Natronorubrum tibetense GA33: one gene and its partner. The protein of the gene in region 1 binds, or shares a complex with, the protein of each later gene. Links are inferred from orthologs where the notes say so. Each region holds a gene or a part of one and is shown in the gene's direction. Other genes may lie near its edges. The genes, in order: NATTI_RS0116080 and tuf.

Region 1 (7,477 bases):
TCTGCTCGCGGTATTCAAGGCGGGACTGAACGTCTTCAGCACGATGAATCTGGCCGCCGAGGAGCGCGACTCGCAACCGGCCGATGCGGAGTCCGACGGAGAGCTCGTGGAGATGGAACAGCCGTAGCGAGGCTCGATCGTCGCCCGTCAGCCGGGTCCCGAGTCACGTGCCCTCGGCTGCTCGTCGTCCCGATTCGCCTGCTCACCGCCGCTCGTCGTCCCGATTCGCCTGCTCGCCCTCCCTCGTTTCGACCTCCTCGAGGTACTGTTCGGCGTCGAACCGAACGTACGCCGAGAAGACCGCGATCACGCCGACGACGAACAGCGGGACCCCGACGAGCAACGCGAGCATCGCGATCACGGTGAGCAGTTCGGTACTGACGAGTGCGAGCCACATGCTCGATCATACGGCTCTAGACGGTTTAGAGGCGCGGATTCTCGACAGCGCGTGTCGAGGAGACCAATCCCGTCAGGGCCACTCGAGAAAGCAAAACGGTTCAGATCCCGTGACGTGGCGTCGACCGTCGATCGGTGCGATCGGTGGGACTACCCGCCTCGAGAGAACGCGCTGAGGTTCGACTGTAACCCGGCGGCGAGTTCGGACTTTCGCCGGAGGCGGGCGTAGGAGACCGGAAGCTGCGTCGAAACCTCCGCGACGGCCTCGTGGAAGGTCTCGGCCTCGCCGTAGTTGCCTTCGAAGGCGTTTCGCACGCTCTCGCGAACCTGCCAGACGCCCACGGGGGCCCAGTAGTCGTCGCTCACTTCCCGGAGGACTAGACACTTCGCCTGACGACCGATCGACTCGAGGTACTCAAGTACCCCCAGCCGTGCGGCGTAGTAGGCCCCGGCAGTCTCCTCGACGTAGCTCGAGCGTCCTTCGTACCCCTCGGACGCGCTCTGGAGCCAGATGTCGTCGTTCGGATTGGGGTTCCAGATGCTGCCGGGTGCTTTCATCTCGACGAGTTCGAACTCCCAGTTGCCCGGCGCGAGAACGATCCAGTAGCGGTTGCCGACGTACTCGTTGGCCCAGACCTGGACCTCGTCGATGCTAGGTTCGTTCCGAATGCCGCCGCGGAGGTACTGTCCGACGGTGTCGTCGACGGCGGTGATCGACCACCGCGTGGGGACGAGGCGACGCTGTTTGGCCTCGCCGAGCGCACCCGCAGAGAGGATCGAGTTGATCTCGTAGACGTCGAAACCGCGCCGATAGAGGTAGGTCATCGCCCCCTGGGCCTGCCAGTCGTCGTCCTCGAGGGTCTTCTTGACCTGTTTCGGGACGTAGGGATTTTCCCGCAGTTCGGCGTTGCGAGCGTTGGCCCGCGGACCGCGGGGCGTCGCGACGTCCGTCCCCGCGTCGAGTCCGAGATCAGGCGCGTCGTCCAGGCCGATCTCGAGGTCGACCGGTTTGCCGGCGATGGCGACCTCCCGCTGGACGCCGACGAAACCGTCCCAGGTGTCGTGGACGGACGGTGCCAGGCGACTCGCGATGCTCGGCGAGTCGACGTTCGCACGCTTGCTTGAGTTCAACAGCCCCGTGCGTCGCTGGAGCACGTCCGGGATGTCGTACCCCTGTTGGTACCAGTTGCCGTCGGTGACGTACTCCTCGGCCGCGTCCTCGTCGCCGACCGGCGAGAGGAGTCCCACGGGGATGTCGGGGTAGTTCGACCGGCCGACGAAGATCGACGGGGCCGTCGATCCCACGAGGGAGTCGCCGCTGAGCGCGCTGTCGAACCGCTGTTCGAACTCCTCGAGATGGTCCGTGATCGCGTAGGACTTCTCCTTTGCGAGGCGCCGTCGCTCGGCTTCTTCGTCGGGCTCTAAATCCTCGATGTAGTCGTCGAGGCGCATTCGGTGACGTGTAGGAGTGGCCCGGGTTTGAATGTTGAGTTGGGAGCCGACGATCGGTCGTCGTCGCATCGGTGTTTCAGGGTCCGGAATCGGCCGAGACGTTATGTACTGCTTCGTGGTACATCTCGACACACCCGTGGATCTCCTGTCAGTCGTGATCGCAATCCTCGCGCTCGGCATCGGCGCGCAGGTGCTCGCCAAACGCCTGCAGGTCCCCAGCGTGCTCTTTCTCATCGGCATCGGCGTCGTCGTCGGTCCCGAAGGGTTCGGTTTCGTCACCATCGAAACGTTCGGCGATGGCCTCTCGACGGTCGTGGGCGTCAGCGTTGCCATCATCATCTTCGACGGCGCCTTTCACCTCCGACGTGAGAAACTCGAACAGGCCCCACAGGCCGTGGTTCGACTGATGACGATCGGTGCGGCGCTGACGTTCGTCGGAACGGCGCTCGCGGTTCGATTCTTCCTCGGCACCGAGTGGGACGTCGCCTTTCTGATCGGCGCGCTGTTGATCGCGACCGGCCCGACGGTGATCACGCCGCTGCTCGAGGTGCTCACGCTCCGGGAACACGTCGGGACCGCCCTCGAGGCCGAAGGGATTTTCAACGACGTGACCGCCGCGGTGCTCGCGATCGTCATCTTCGAGGTCCTCGTCGTCGGGGACTCGCCGGAACTGATTCCGCCGGCGTTCCTCCAGCGGCTGGCGGCGGGGATCGGTATCGGGATCGTCGTCGCGCTCGTCGTTCGGACGATTCTCGTTCACGCCACGACGCCGGCCGGCAACGCGCCCCAGCTGGCGCGGCTGGTGACGCTCGTCGGCGCGCTCGTCGCGTTCGGGCTCGCCGAGTCGGTGTTCTCCGAAACCGGCGTGGCCGCGGCCGCGACTGCCGGTTTCGTCCTCGGTAACGTCGATCTCCCCCACCGCGAGGAGATCCTGCAGTTCAACCGCGACCTCACGCTGGTCGTGCTCTCGTTCGTCTTCATCTCGCTCGCGGCGCTGATCGACTTCGACTCGCTGCTCGGGCTCGGAATCGGGGGTATCGCTGTCGTCGTGGCGGTCACCCTGTTCATCCGTCCGATCCTCATGGCCGTCTCGGCGACCGACCGGCAGTTCAGTCGTGACGAGCGGTTGTTCCTCTCGTTCGTCGGTCCCCGGGGAATCATTCCGGCGTCGGTGGCGACGCTGTTCGCCATCGAACTTGAGGCCGCGGGCCAGTTCGAGGCCGCCCAGACGCTCGCTGGAACCGTCTTTCTCGTCATCTTCATCACGGTCGTCTTACAGGCGGGGTTCGCCCGTCAGATCGCAGAGTACTTTCAGGTCATTCCAATGCGCACCATTATCGTCGGCGGCGGCCGAGTCGGCCGGTCGCTCGCCACACGACTGGAGAATCGCGGGGAAAACGTCGTCCTGATCGACGAGGACCCGACCGTGGTCGAGAACCTTCGGCGGGACGGGTACACCGCCCACGAGGGCGACGGCACCGACGACGAAACGTTGCGAGAGGCGGGAATCGAGGATGCCAAGATCGCGGTCGCGACGACGGCCGACGACGACACGAACCTGCTGGTCTGCCAGCTTGCACGGACGAAGTACGACGTCGAAACCGTCGTCGCGCGGGTCAACACGCCCGGCAACGTCGACGCTTTCGAGACGCTCGACGTCCGGGCGATCGACGTCTCGAGTGCGACAGCGTGGTCGCTCGACAACCAGATCGAGCGACCCGCACTCGCCCAGTGGATGACCCAGATCGGGGAGGGCCACGACGCCCAGGAGATCTCTGTCACCGCCAGCGATCTGGGCGGGTCGACCATCGCCGAACTGGACGCCGAGATCCCCGACGGCTGTATCGTCGCCGTCATCGCACGCGAGGGCGAGACGTACGTCCCCAGCGCTGAGACGGTGCTCGAGGAGGGGGACAAGGTGACGTTCCTCGGTCGCGAGGACGCGGTCAAAGCAGCCGTCCGGCGGTTTCACCCGCACGACTGACGGCTGCAGTTTCGACCGCAGAATGTCAGAGGCAGAGGTCCGGTCTGGCGTTCACCCACCGAACCTCATCCTTCCCTTTCGGCTGGAATATAAAGTATCCAGACGGGCGTTTTCTGGCTCAGAAAACGCTGGGGCAACCGTCACATACCCCTCGTCAACACGCACCGTGGACAACGTATCGGTCTCGAGCCCCCAAAAGACAACCGTTAAAAACGGCGGGCGGGAAGGGAGGGGTATGAGTACGACGGACGACAAGCAGACCCGATCCTGCGTCTCCTGCGGGATCAACATCGCGGGCACAAACGCTGCCGCCTTCAAGTGTCCCGACTGTGGCGCCCAGATCTACCGCTGTGCCAAGTGCCGCAAGCAGAGCAACCTCTACGAGTGCCCCGACTGCGGATTCACCGGCCCGTAAGATACCCATGGGAAAAGTAGCTGCCAAAATCAAGGTCATGCCGGACAGCCCAGAGATCGACCTGGATTCGCTCCAGGAGCGTCTCGAGAGTGCCCTCCCTGAGGGTGCGAAGATCAACGGCGTCGAACGCGAAGACGTCGCATTCGGACTCATCGCGCTCTACCCCACCGTGATCGTCCCTGACGGCTCGGGCGGGACGGAGACCGTCGAGGAGAACTTCTCGGAAGTCGACGGCGTCGAGAGCGTCGGCGTCGAGAACGTCGGCCGTATCTAATCCGGTTTTCGGCCGCCTTCTTCAGCAGGAACCCACTCCCGAAGAGCCGTCAGCATCGCCTCATGACTCGCCGTAGCGTGACTCGTTGGACGGTCGTCGCCGCGGCGATTCGGTCTCGAGTCGCATTCCGCCAGCCACGCGGCTCTCGGAATTCTTACCACCCCGCCTGAGAAAGAGTCCCGACGTGAACGTCCTGTCGGATCCGACGAAACGCCGCTGGCTCGCGTGGGGAGCGCTGGTGATCGTCTTCTTGCTCGTCAATCTCCACCGGCTGTCGACGGCCGTCCTGTCGGAACGGCTGACCACCGATTTCGAGACGACGGCGGCACAGCTCGGGACGCTGCACGCCTCGTTCTTCCTCATCTACGCGGCGATCCAGATTCCCACGGGCGTCCTCGCCGATCGCCTCGGGCCGCGGTACGTCGGCTCGATCGGGGCCCTCGTCCTGAGCGCCGGGGCCGTCGGCTTCGCACTCAGCGGGAGCTACCTCGCGGCGTTCGGCTCGCGTGCGCTCATCGGCCTCGGCAGCGGCGTCATCTTCGTCTCGATCCTTCGATTCTGTGCGAACTGGTACCGTGCCGACGAGTTCGCGACGATGACGGGGCTAACCGGCAGCGTAGCCGGTCTCGGCGCGATCCTCGCGACGACGCCGCTCGCGGTCACCGTCGGACTGTTCGGCTGGCGGGAGACGATGCTCGGTCTCGCGGCCGTCGGGTTCGTCGCGGCCGGAGCCGTCTACGTCCTCGCACGTCAGTCGCCGGCCGACGCCGGGCTGGAACCGATCGAGGGCGTCCCCGAACAGCCGTCGGTCACGCTCGAGGAGATCGGCGGCCACCTGCGGACGCTCGCGCGCGATCTCGACCAGTGGCTGCTCTCGATCGTGTTCTTCGCGGGCAACGGCGCAATGTTGACGCTGGTGGGGATGTGGGGCGTGCCGTACATCGTCGTCGTCTACGACGTGAACGTCACGACGGCATCGTACTTTACGCTCCTCGCATCGATCGGCGTGCTGTTCGGTCCGACGGCCATCGGCTGGCTCTCGGACAGGCAGGGGCAGCGACTGCTGCCGATGACGATCGGAATCGGGCTGTTCGCGGTCGCGCTCGCCGCGGTTCCGATTCTCGGTCGACCGCCGCTGGCCGTCGTCGCCGTCTCGTATCTGGCCTGTGGCTTCCTCTTCGGCGCCGCGATGCTCTCGCTGTCGGTCGTCAAGGAACGGTATCCGGCCGGCGCCAGCGGCGTGGCGACGGCGACCGTGAACACGGCGGGGTTCATCGGCGGGACGATTCTCCCGACGGTGATGGGGATGGCCCTCGACGCCTATCAGACCGGCGAGACCGTCGGCGGCACCGTCGCCTACACCGAGTTCGGCTACCGAATCGCCTTCGGTATCCTCGCTGGCACCGTCGCGGTCGGGTTTCTGTGTTCGTGCTGGTTGCTCGTCCGGGATCGCAGGGAGGGGACATCGCCGCCGAACCAGGCGGTCTCGAGTTCCGACTAGCGATATCACAGTCGGTCGATCGGTTCGAGTCGGCCGTCGCACCTCGACTCGAGCGGCCGGCGAAAAGCGGGTGCCGGAACCGACCTCGTCGACTCGAGCCGACGCACCGGACGTTACGGCTGCTTTTCGCGGTCCGCGCCGAGACCGGCGCTGGAGATGATCTCTGCGCCCTTCGGCGAGAGGTCGACGGTAACGTCGCCGGGGACAGCCTTGCTGATTTCGTCGACGTTGCCCGCAAGAACTGTCAGGATGTCATCGGGGTTCGCGTACAGCAGCATGTTGCCGTCCTGTCCCTCCGCGACGAGTTGCGTGTCGTTCAGGACGATCTGGTTGTTCTGAATCGTCGCCGCGACGACCGGCAGCGCCTCGGGTTTCCCCTGCTCGGTGTCCTTGACTTTCCGGATGTGGACGTCTTCGAGGTCGAGTACGTCCTTGTGCTCTTGAATTACTTCAGCGCACGCGACCATATCCTGGAGCAGCGCCGATTTGTGGTGGCCGCCGTGTCCGTCGTCGCCGTCCAGACAGTGCTGGCAGACGCGAAGTTCGATTCGCATTGTGCGAGCGTTGTCGCTCGAGCCCGATGAGAATTCCGTTTCGGGGGCTGCGACCCGATGGCCGGAGTGTCCAACCGGACCCACTCAGTCCCGGTGGGTTTCGGTAATTTCTCCAATAGCCTCGGAGCCGCAGTCGACGTAGCCGCCGTGGAAGCAGACGACGTGTTCGATATCGCGGTCAGCCAGGTCGGCCACCGACTCGAGCGCGCGGTCCATGTTCGGTGTGAACTCGGGCTTCGGGCCGTCTATCGGCCCATCCCCGTCCGCGACGAGCGCGTCACCGGCGAGCAACAGGCCATCTTCGGGGAACTGCAACGAGATGTGACCCGGAGAGTGGCCGGGGGTGTCGACGACTTCCATCGGTCCTGCGAGGGTCGGGATTCGGACGCCCCCGGTGAGCTCTAAGTCGACGGAAGCCGGCGGATACCGATCGCCGTCGCCCTTGATCGGCTCCCGTTTCCCCGTCACGTACGGCGCTTCGTTCCGGTGGGTCGCGACGGCCGCGTCGACGTGCTCGAGCAACTCCGCGAGACCCCCGGCGTGGTCGCCGTCGTGGTGGGTCAGGAGGACAAGCCAGATATCCTCGAGTTCGTACCCCAGCGATCGGAGATGCGTTCGAACGGCGTCGACGGCCCCTTCCGGGCCAACGTCGATCAGGATCGGTCCGCGCTCGGTTTCGACGAGCGTCGGGGTGATCGGCAACGCTCGGCCGCCGTAGTCGACCGTGATCGGGAGCGCGTGAACGCCCGCCTCGCGATTTTCGTTCGTTCCCATACGCCAGTCGTCGACCGCCAGAACGAAATGATTGTCCGTCGGCTCCCGGTTCCCAATCCGCAGACCAACGGTCGGTGCCGGAAGTGGGTCGGTTTCAGAAGTTCGGTACTAATGAAAAATAATAAAT
Region 2 (7,541 bases), 410 kb from region 1 along the record:
ATCGGTAACCGCTCCATCGCCCGAAATCCTCAGGGTTGATCCTGATGGATGGTAGCAGCTGTCAAAACCTTATTCACCGTTCGAACCCGTAGTTCGGGTAATGACTACGTCCGACGCAGCAGCCGACGCCGATGCGGACGGCGAGCCGTCGCTCAAAGAGCGCGTCGAGTCCTGGCTCACCCGAGAGATGCCGATCATTCAGATGCACGGCGGGACGAGCGCCGTCCGGGAAGCGGACCCCGAGACCGGCGAAGTGATTATCGAACTCGGCGGCGGCTGCGAGGGCTGTTCGGTCAGCGGTATCACGTCGAGCAACATCGAGGCCGAACTGCTCACCTGGCCCGAAATCGACGATATTACGGTCCGCGTCCCCGACCCCCGCGAGAGCCTCGGCGGCCCCGATCAGGCCGAATCGATCATGGGGGTTGACCGCACCGAGGGCGGTCGCGGCGACTGGGGCTCTTCGAACCCTGGAAAGGATCACCTCTAAGTCCCGAACCGACTCGAGTCCCGTCGTCCGGAGCGAGTCGATGCTCGACCGGTGTCTCGCCCTGACTCGGTGTGCGTGTCGGTAACAGGGCCGGATCATTTTGGGAATTCCTATATCCTTTTACGCGCCCATTACGGAGTCGTATACCATGACGACGTGTGGACGCCCGAAAGCAGGAGGTGACGGCAGTGAGTGACAATTCCGCCGCGGAAGAGAACACGGAGACGGACGGCGGTGTTCGCGCCTACACCGTCCGCCTCGAACTCGTCGACGAGCCCGGCGAGTTGCTTCGCGCGCTCGCACCGATCGCCGACAACGGTGGGAATCTGCTGAGTATCCACCACGAGCGCGGCAACATGACCCCGCGCGGGCACATCCCGGTCGAGGTCGATCTCGAGTCACCGCCGGATCGATTCGACGGTATCGTCGACGCCCTGCGCGACGCCGGCGTCAACGTGATTCAGGCCGGTGCGGAACACTACGGCGAGGAAATCAACGTCGTGCTGGTCGGCAACATCGTCGAACACGACCTGTCGAACACGCTCTCACGGATCGAAGACGAAGCGAACGCCGTCGTCCGGGACCTCTCGCTTTCTGCACCCAACGGGACGGAGGCCGTCTCGAGTGCTCGTATCCGACTGGCCATCGACTCCGGCCGGTCCGACGCGGCGCTCGAGGCGATTCGCTCCATCGGCTCGGACAAAGACCTCACTGTCGTCGAACCCCTCCTCGGAGGTGACGCCGCATGAAACTCGCAATCCTCGGCGCCGGTGACGTCGGCCGCTCGGTGGCCGATCTCGCGGGCGAATACGGACACGACGTCGTCGCGATCGCCGACTCCACGACCGCCACGGTCGATCCCGATGGGATCGACATCGAGGGCACACTCGAGCGAAAGGTCGGCGGCGACGCGCTGGGCTCGAGCGATCCCGTCGACGTCTTCGAAACCGACTACGACGTCCTCGTCGAGGCGACGCCGACGACACTCGGCGACGCCGAACCCGGCTTCTCGCACGTCGAACGCGCACTCGAGGCCGACCGCCACGTCGTGTTAGCGAACAAGGGCCCCGTCGCGGAACGGTACGAAGAACTCCGCACGCTCGAGGCCGACAGCGAGGGATCGATCCGGTTCGAGGCCACGGTCGGCGGAGCGATTCCGGTGCTCTCGACGATCGAAGATTCGACGCCGCAGGCCGTAACTGCGGTTCGCGGGGTGCTCAACGGCACCGCGAACTTCATCCTCACGCGGATGGCCGCGGAGGGACTCGACTACGAGCACGTCCTCGCAGAAGCTCAGGACCTCGGCGTGGCCGAAGCCGATCCGACGTTCGACGTCGACGGCACCGACGCCGCGCTCAAGTTCGTCATCCTCGCAAACGTACTCGCCGACGGCGGGTTCTCGCTCGAGGACGCAACGGTCGAGGGCATCCAGTCGATTCCCGGTAGTGCACTCGACCTCGCCGCAGAGGACGGCCGGACGATCCGCCTCATCGGCGAAGCGACTCGCGACGGCGTCCGCGTCGGGCCGCGACTCGTCCCCGAGAACGGTCCACTGGCCGTCACCGGCACGCGAAACATCGTTCAGATCGAGACGCGAAACGCGGGCTCGCTTCACTCGAGCGGACGCGGGGCGGGCGGTCCGGAGACGGCGACGGCGATCCTCTCCGACGTGGGTCGGCTCCCGCCGCTGTAGCCGGTCGATTCGCGGTCACCGCTGAACGTCGGGACGCGTTCGCCCCGTCGACACGTCGTTCTCGTCAACACGTTCGCTCTCGTTCTCACGTATCCAGTGCAGTTCGTCAGTGAGTTTGAAATATTCATTCGTGCACAGGCGATAGTACGTGTCGGAGGGACACTCTCACCGGTCGACAGGCCCGTCGATCGAACCGCCCACATCGTGTGAATGCTAGCCAAACCGCAAGAAGGCGTCGGGATCGGCAGAATACGCTTTCGAAATGGTTTTAACCGCAACGAGCAAAAGAGACCGATATAAGCGCCTCTGCGCGTGAGCTACAACAATGAGCGAACAACACCAGAACCTGGCCATCATCGGCCACGTTGACCACGGGAAGAGCACGCTCGTGGGACGCCTCCTGTACGAGACAGGCAGCGTACCAGAGCACGTCATCGAACAGCACCGCGAAGAAGCAGAAGAGAAGGGCAAAGGCGGATTCGAGTTCGCCTACGTCATGGACAACCTCGCCGAAGAGCGAGAGCGCGGTGTCACCATCGACATCGCCCACCAGGAGTTCTCGACTGACGAGTACGAGTTTACCATCGTCGACTGTCCTGGCCACCGCGACTTCGTCAAGAACATGATCACGGGCGCATCCCAGGCGGACAACGCCGTCCTCGTCGTCGCCGCTGACGACGGTGTCGCGCCCCAGACCCAGGAGCACGTCTTCCTGGCCCGAACCCTCGGTATCGACGAACTCATCATCGGCATCAACAAGATGGACGTCGTCGACTACAAAGAGGATACCTTCGACGATGTCGTCGACGAAGTGAACCAGCTGCTCAAGCAGGTTCAGTTCCAGACCGACGACGCCTCGTTCATCCCGATCTCGGCGTTCGAAGGCGACAACATCGCCGAAGCCTCCGACAACACGCCGTGGTACGACGGCCGTACCCTGCTCGAGGCACTCAACGACCTGCCGGCACCGGAGCCACCGACGGACGCGCCGCTCCGACTCCCGATCCAGGACGTTTACACGATCTCCGGCATCGGTACCGTCCCAGTCGGACGTATCGAAACCGGTATCATGAACATCGGCGACAACGTCTCCTTCCAGCCCAGCGACGTGGGCGGCGAAGTGAAGACGATCGAGATGCACCACGAAGAGGTGCCAAAAGCCGAGCCCGGTGACAACGTCGGATTCAACGTCCGCGGCATCGGTAAGGACGACATCCGCCGCGGTGACGTCTGTGGCCCGGCCGACGAGCCGCCAAGCGTCGCCGAGACGTTCCAGGCCCAGGTCGTCGTCATGCAGCACCCGTCCGTGATCACGGCTGGCTACACGCCGGTCTTCCACGCCCACACCGCACAGGTCGCCTGTACGATCGAGTCCATCGACAAGAAGATGGACCCAGCAAGCGGCGAGGTCGCCGAGGAGAATCCCGACTTCATCCAGTCGGGTGACGCTGCTGTGGTCACCATCCGACCACAAAAGCCACTCAGCATCGAGCCATCGAGCGAGATCCCAGAACTCGGGAGCTTCGCCATCCGCGACATGGGTCAGACCATCGCGGCCGGAAAGGTCCTCGAAGTTCACGAGAAAGAATAAATGCAGCAGGCACGCGTTCGACTCGCGGGCACGAGCCCAGAAGACTTAGACGACATCTGTGACGATGTCCGCGAGATCGCGAACAATACCGGCGTCAACCTGAGCGGTCCGATCCCGCTGCCGACGAAGACCCTCGAGGTGCCGACCCGGAAGTCGCCTGACGGCGAGGGCACTGCCACGTGGGAGCACTGGGAGATGCGCGTCCACAAGCGCCTGATCGATCTGGACGCCGACGAACGCGCACTCCGCCAGCTCATGCGCATTCAGGTGCCGAACGACGTCTCGATCGAGATCGTCCTCGAAGACTAACGGTCGATTCGCGTTTTCACCGTTTTTGCGCGTTGATTCTGGGTCGGAGCGATAGCTGTGTGGTTATTCACGTACTGAGTACATACCGTCAGTCCACGTGCAGTGGCGCGTGCTGGGCCGCGGTGAGTCGATGACGAACCGCGGTCCGAAGTCGCGTGAGGTCTTCGCGAGTAGCACGAGCGAAGTCAGTCGAGACGGCGTTGCCGTCTCGCGATGCGAAAAATCTTCGATTTTTCAGCAGCTTGGAAGACGCTTGCGTCTTCCAGTGGATGAGTGAGAGACCGTAGGGAACGAACGAATCGGTTGGGGAGGGTGTGGCCCTCATCGCCGCCAGCACGAGCAGGATACTCGAGTCGTAATCGACAGCCGGTCTAAACCCTCACCAGCGATCCACTCGAGTCCACACTGAGAGTCCGTCTACGTTCACCACCACGTACCACACTCGAGTCGGTCCGCCGTTCTCACACTCTACGAGTCAGTGCGGAGGCTTTTGTCGGTCGCCGTCGGAGAGGCTCCTATGTCGAGGCGTTCGCGGTCGCAGTCAGTTACCTCCCTCGGGTCCGACGCCAGTGGGGACGACCGATCGACCGAGGGGTCGAGCAGTCCCATCGTCGAACTCCTGATCGTCTTCGTCGTCGTCTTCGCCGCCCAGCAGCTCACGGCAATCATTGGGATCGGCGTGATGGCCGGCCTGTTCGTCCTCGCGACGCCGTTGACGACCAACCCGTGGACGATCGTCACGAGCGTCTACGCCCACGGCGGGATCGGCCACTTGGTGTCGAACAGCCTCGCGCTGATCGTCTTCGGGTGGCCCGTCGCGCGGGCGACTACCCGACTTCGATTCCACACGTTCTTCCTGGTGACGGGCGTGATCGCCGGAATCTCACAGATCGTCCTCAGCGGGGTCTTCGAAGGGATGCCCCTCGTCGGCGGCTGGGTCGAACAGGCTCCGGTCCTCGGCGCCAGCGGGGCCGTCTTCGCCCTGTTGGGCTACCTGATCGCCTCGAACCGACTGTCGGCCGGGTTGGCATCGTTCATCGACGTCCCGCAGTGGTTTGCCGTGCTGGTGTTCGTCGGCCTGGCGATCGCCGTGACGCTTGCGACCGGCGGCCCCGGAATCGCCCTGTTCGCACACTTCACGGGCTTCCTCGTCGGACTGTTGGCCGGGCGGCTTCGGGTGTTACACGTCGGCGGGTCGGGTGGGCGCGGCTCGAGGCTGTAGCTGGTCGAATACGACGAATCGTGGGCTGCTCTGTACGCTGTCGGATCGGGCTCGAAGTCAGTTCGTGACGATATCCGCCGGGGTGAACAGCGAAATGTCGTCTCGATTCTCGGCGACCGCTCGAAGTTCGGCCGAGAATCCGGACCGGCAGAAACAACAGTAGCGGTGTGTCAGCTCGGTGCCCTCGGGTGGCGTCCACCGCACCTGAGCCGTTCGTCGCTCGAGCGCGGTTAGATCGTTCTTCGTCATCTCCCTGGTGGTGTACTTACACTCGCCAGCGACGAGGGTCCCGTCGCTCGCGAGTCCCACGACGTCGAGTTCGTGGTGGTCGTGCCACCAGTAGCCGATCCCCTGATAGGTTTTGGGAACGAGCGACGGGAGCGCGTTCTGGCAGACGCGCTCGAACATCGTCCCCATGTACTCCGAAAAGCTCGGTTCGACCAGCTGTTCGTAGGCGTCGTCGCCGAGTTGGGCGATCTTCCCCTCCTGTCCGTAGACGTACTGGAACCAGAAGTTGAACAGCGGCTCGTTCAGCCGATACCGGCTCTTCCGGGTCGCGTTTGGATTGGCCGTCACCGGAATATCTCGTTCGATCAACCGGAGTCGGCGCAGCTTCGAGAGGTACGAGCTGAGTGCGTTCGAGTCGACGCCGGCAAAGTCCGCGATCTCGTTCGACTCTCGCTTCCCCGTCGCGATCGCCCGGAGGATCGTGTAGTACGTCTGGGGCTCTCGGATGCCGAACTCCGTTCGCAACAGGAACTCGGGTTCGTTGTGAAGGACACCGTGTTCGGAGAGCACGTGGGACTGGATGTTTTCGGCCAGCGACGCATCGGGGGTGAGCGCCTGCAGATAGTACGGCGTTCCACCGAACACGCTCCACGTCCGAACGATCGAATCGGGATCGTCCTCCGGATAGAACCGCCGTGCGTCCCGAAGCTCGAGCGGCGGGAGGTCGATCGTCCCCGTCCGGCGGCCGTACAGCGGGCTACCACCGCTGAGGACCTTCTCTTCCATGACGCTGATCGACGACCCCACGAGCACGAGCGTCGCGGCCGTCTCCTCGAGGTGGAGGTCCCAGACCCGCTGGATCTTCGAGGGCAGCGCGTCGTCGGATTCGACCAGATACGGAAACTCGTCGATGACGACGACCGCGTCCTGTCGTCCGAGCGCCCGGACCAGGGCCTCCCAGTCGCGCTTGATGTCCTCGAGCATCGGGACCGTCTCGCTGGCCGTCTCGACGAAGTTCTCGAGTTGGGCAGCCGCCGTTTCCTCGGTCGCCTGCCAGTAGATCGCGTCGTCGCGGTCCCGGATCGCCTCTCGGACGAGCGCGCTCTTCCCGAGGCGTCGCCGGCCATAGACGACGAGCAACTCGGCCGTGTCGCTCTCGAACCGCGATTTCAGAAGCTCGAGTTCGTCCTCGCGGTCGACGAACCGTGGCTGACTCATACCGGTCTCTCGCGGGCCACGGCCATAATAATTGTGATTATAAAATCACAATTATACTAATTACGATTTTACTATCCGGGCTCGAGTGAGTGGGGCGACTCGAGTGGTGGTGACTCTCGAATCGTCCTCGAAACACAAGCTACAAATAGAAACCGAGGTTAGGAACGGTCGAGGGCTCGTAGATCAGTGGTAGATCGCTTCCTTCGCAAGGAAGAGGCCCTGGGTTCAAATCCCAGCGAGTCCATAATTTTGCGCCGCGAACAACTTCGTGAGCGGCGCGAATAGTCGTCGAAGCTGGGATTTAAAGCCCTGTGAGTGCCAGCCCGCGGACTGAGCGAAGCGACGGAGCAGGAACGTCTCACAATGGGTTCAAATCCCTCCCATCAAAATTCTGTACCGCTTTGAATTATACAAAGCAAGGAGAATACCTGCGGCTTTAGCCGCAGGATGAATCCGACAACACAAACACAATCCACGTTTCGATGGCCAGTTCGAGATTTCTGATCCGTATTTTCAAGTGGCAGACCATCCTATGTAGAAGGAGGAATCAGGCTAGAACAGAGTGATTCTGCCTCGTCCTACGATGGCGGCCTGCCCGCCCCAAGCAATCAAACAGTAATCGGAACCAGTCGATGACCGGCGAACCCTCACAGGGTTCGACTGGAGTTGACTGCTGTAAGCACGAAGAAAGTAACTCCGAGTCCGTCGAAGTCTACCGGACTCCCCGAGGCAAAAACAACTCTAGGAGTCCGAATATGATAGAGGATAGGAGTACCGGGGGCTTGGCACT

What was found.
Region 2: the proteins of NATTI_RS0116080 (region 1) and tuf are in contact, whole or in part, in a crystal structure (PDB 7CSL), measured with the Pyrococcus horikoshii proteins. The link is inferred for Natronorubrum tibetense GA33 from one-to-one orthologs. Residues at the interface, in WP_010884146.1 of Pyrococcus horikoshii: Phe4, Leu6, Val7, Val9, Arg11, Met13, Pro14, Thr15, Asp16, Pro17, Leu38, Ala39, Lys40, Glu44, Pro45, Ile46, Ala47, Phe48, Gly49, Leu50, Tyr56, Leu58, Arg60, Asp61, Glu62, Glu63, Tyr65, Ser66, Phe67, Asp68; in WP_010885563.1 of Pyrococcus horikoshii: Val16, Lys20, Ser21, Lys62, Arg65, Glu66, Arg67, Gly68, Val73, Ala74, His75, Ile88, Asp89, Ala90, Pro91, Gly92, His93, Asp95, Phe96, Lys98, Asn99, Gly103, Ala104, Asp227, Val228, Tyr229, Ile231, Val234, Val237, Val239.

What each region holds. Positions count from the first base shown.
Region 1 is NZ_KB913017.1:3,094,118-3,101,594, forward strand. Bases 2,952-5,887 are described here. They hold NATTI_RS0116080 (elongation factor 1-beta), read left to right. Parts: upstream 2,952-4,254; coding sequence 4,255-4,521; downstream 4,522-5,887. Other genes in these bases: NATTI_RS0116070 (cation:proton antiporter domain-containing protein), read left to right, coding at 2,952-3,832; NATTI_RS25470 (HVO_2753 family zinc finger protein), read left to right, coding at 4,068-4,247; NATTI_RS0116085 (MFS transporter), read left to right, coding at 4,706-5,887. In the rest of the region: NATTI_RS0116055 (AI-2E family transporter), read left to right, coding at 1-127; NATTI_RS0116060 (hypothetical protein), read right to left, coding at 203-397; DNA repair protein NreA, read right to left, coding at 547-1,848; more of NATTI_RS0116070, read left to right, coding at 1,985-2,951; more of NATTI_RS0116085, read left to right, coding at 5,888-6,022; NATTI_RS0116090 (hypothetical protein), read right to left, coding at 6,136-6,576; NATTI_RS0116095 (MBL fold metallo-hydrolase), read right to left, coding at 6,661-7,350. UniProt on the Methanocaldococcus jannaschii protein: Promotes the exchange of GDP for GTP in EF-1-alpha/GDP, thus allowing the regeneration of EF-1-alpha/GTP that could then be used to form the ternary complex EF-1-alpha/GTP/AAtRNA.
Region 2 is NZ_KB913017.1:2,687,799-2,695,339, reverse strand. Bases 1,642-4,641 are described here. They hold tuf (translation elongation factor EF-1 subunit alpha), read left to right. Parts: upstream 1,642-2,508; coding sequence 2,509-3,774; downstream 3,775-4,641. Other genes in these bases: NATTI_RS0113940 (rhomboid family intramembrane serine protease), read left to right, coding at 4,601-4,641; rpsJ (30S ribosomal protein S10), read left to right, coding at 3,775-4,083; NATTI_RS0113955 (homoserine dehydrogenase), read left to right, coding at 1,642-2,183. Also shown: NATTI_RS0113970 (hypothetical protein), read left to right, coding at 1-8; NATTI_RS0113965 (NifU family protein), read left to right, coding at 101-490; NATTI_RS0113960 (amino acid-binding protein), read left to right, coding at 670-1,239; more of NATTI_RS0113955, read left to right, coding at 1,236-1,641; more of NATTI_RS0113940, read left to right, coding at 4,642-5,305; NATTI_RS0113935 (ATP-binding protein), read right to left, coding at 5,363-6,751. UniProt on the Methanocaldococcus jannaschii protein: GTP hydrolase that promotes the GTP-dependent binding of aminoacyl-tRNA to the A-site of ribosomes during protein biosynthesis.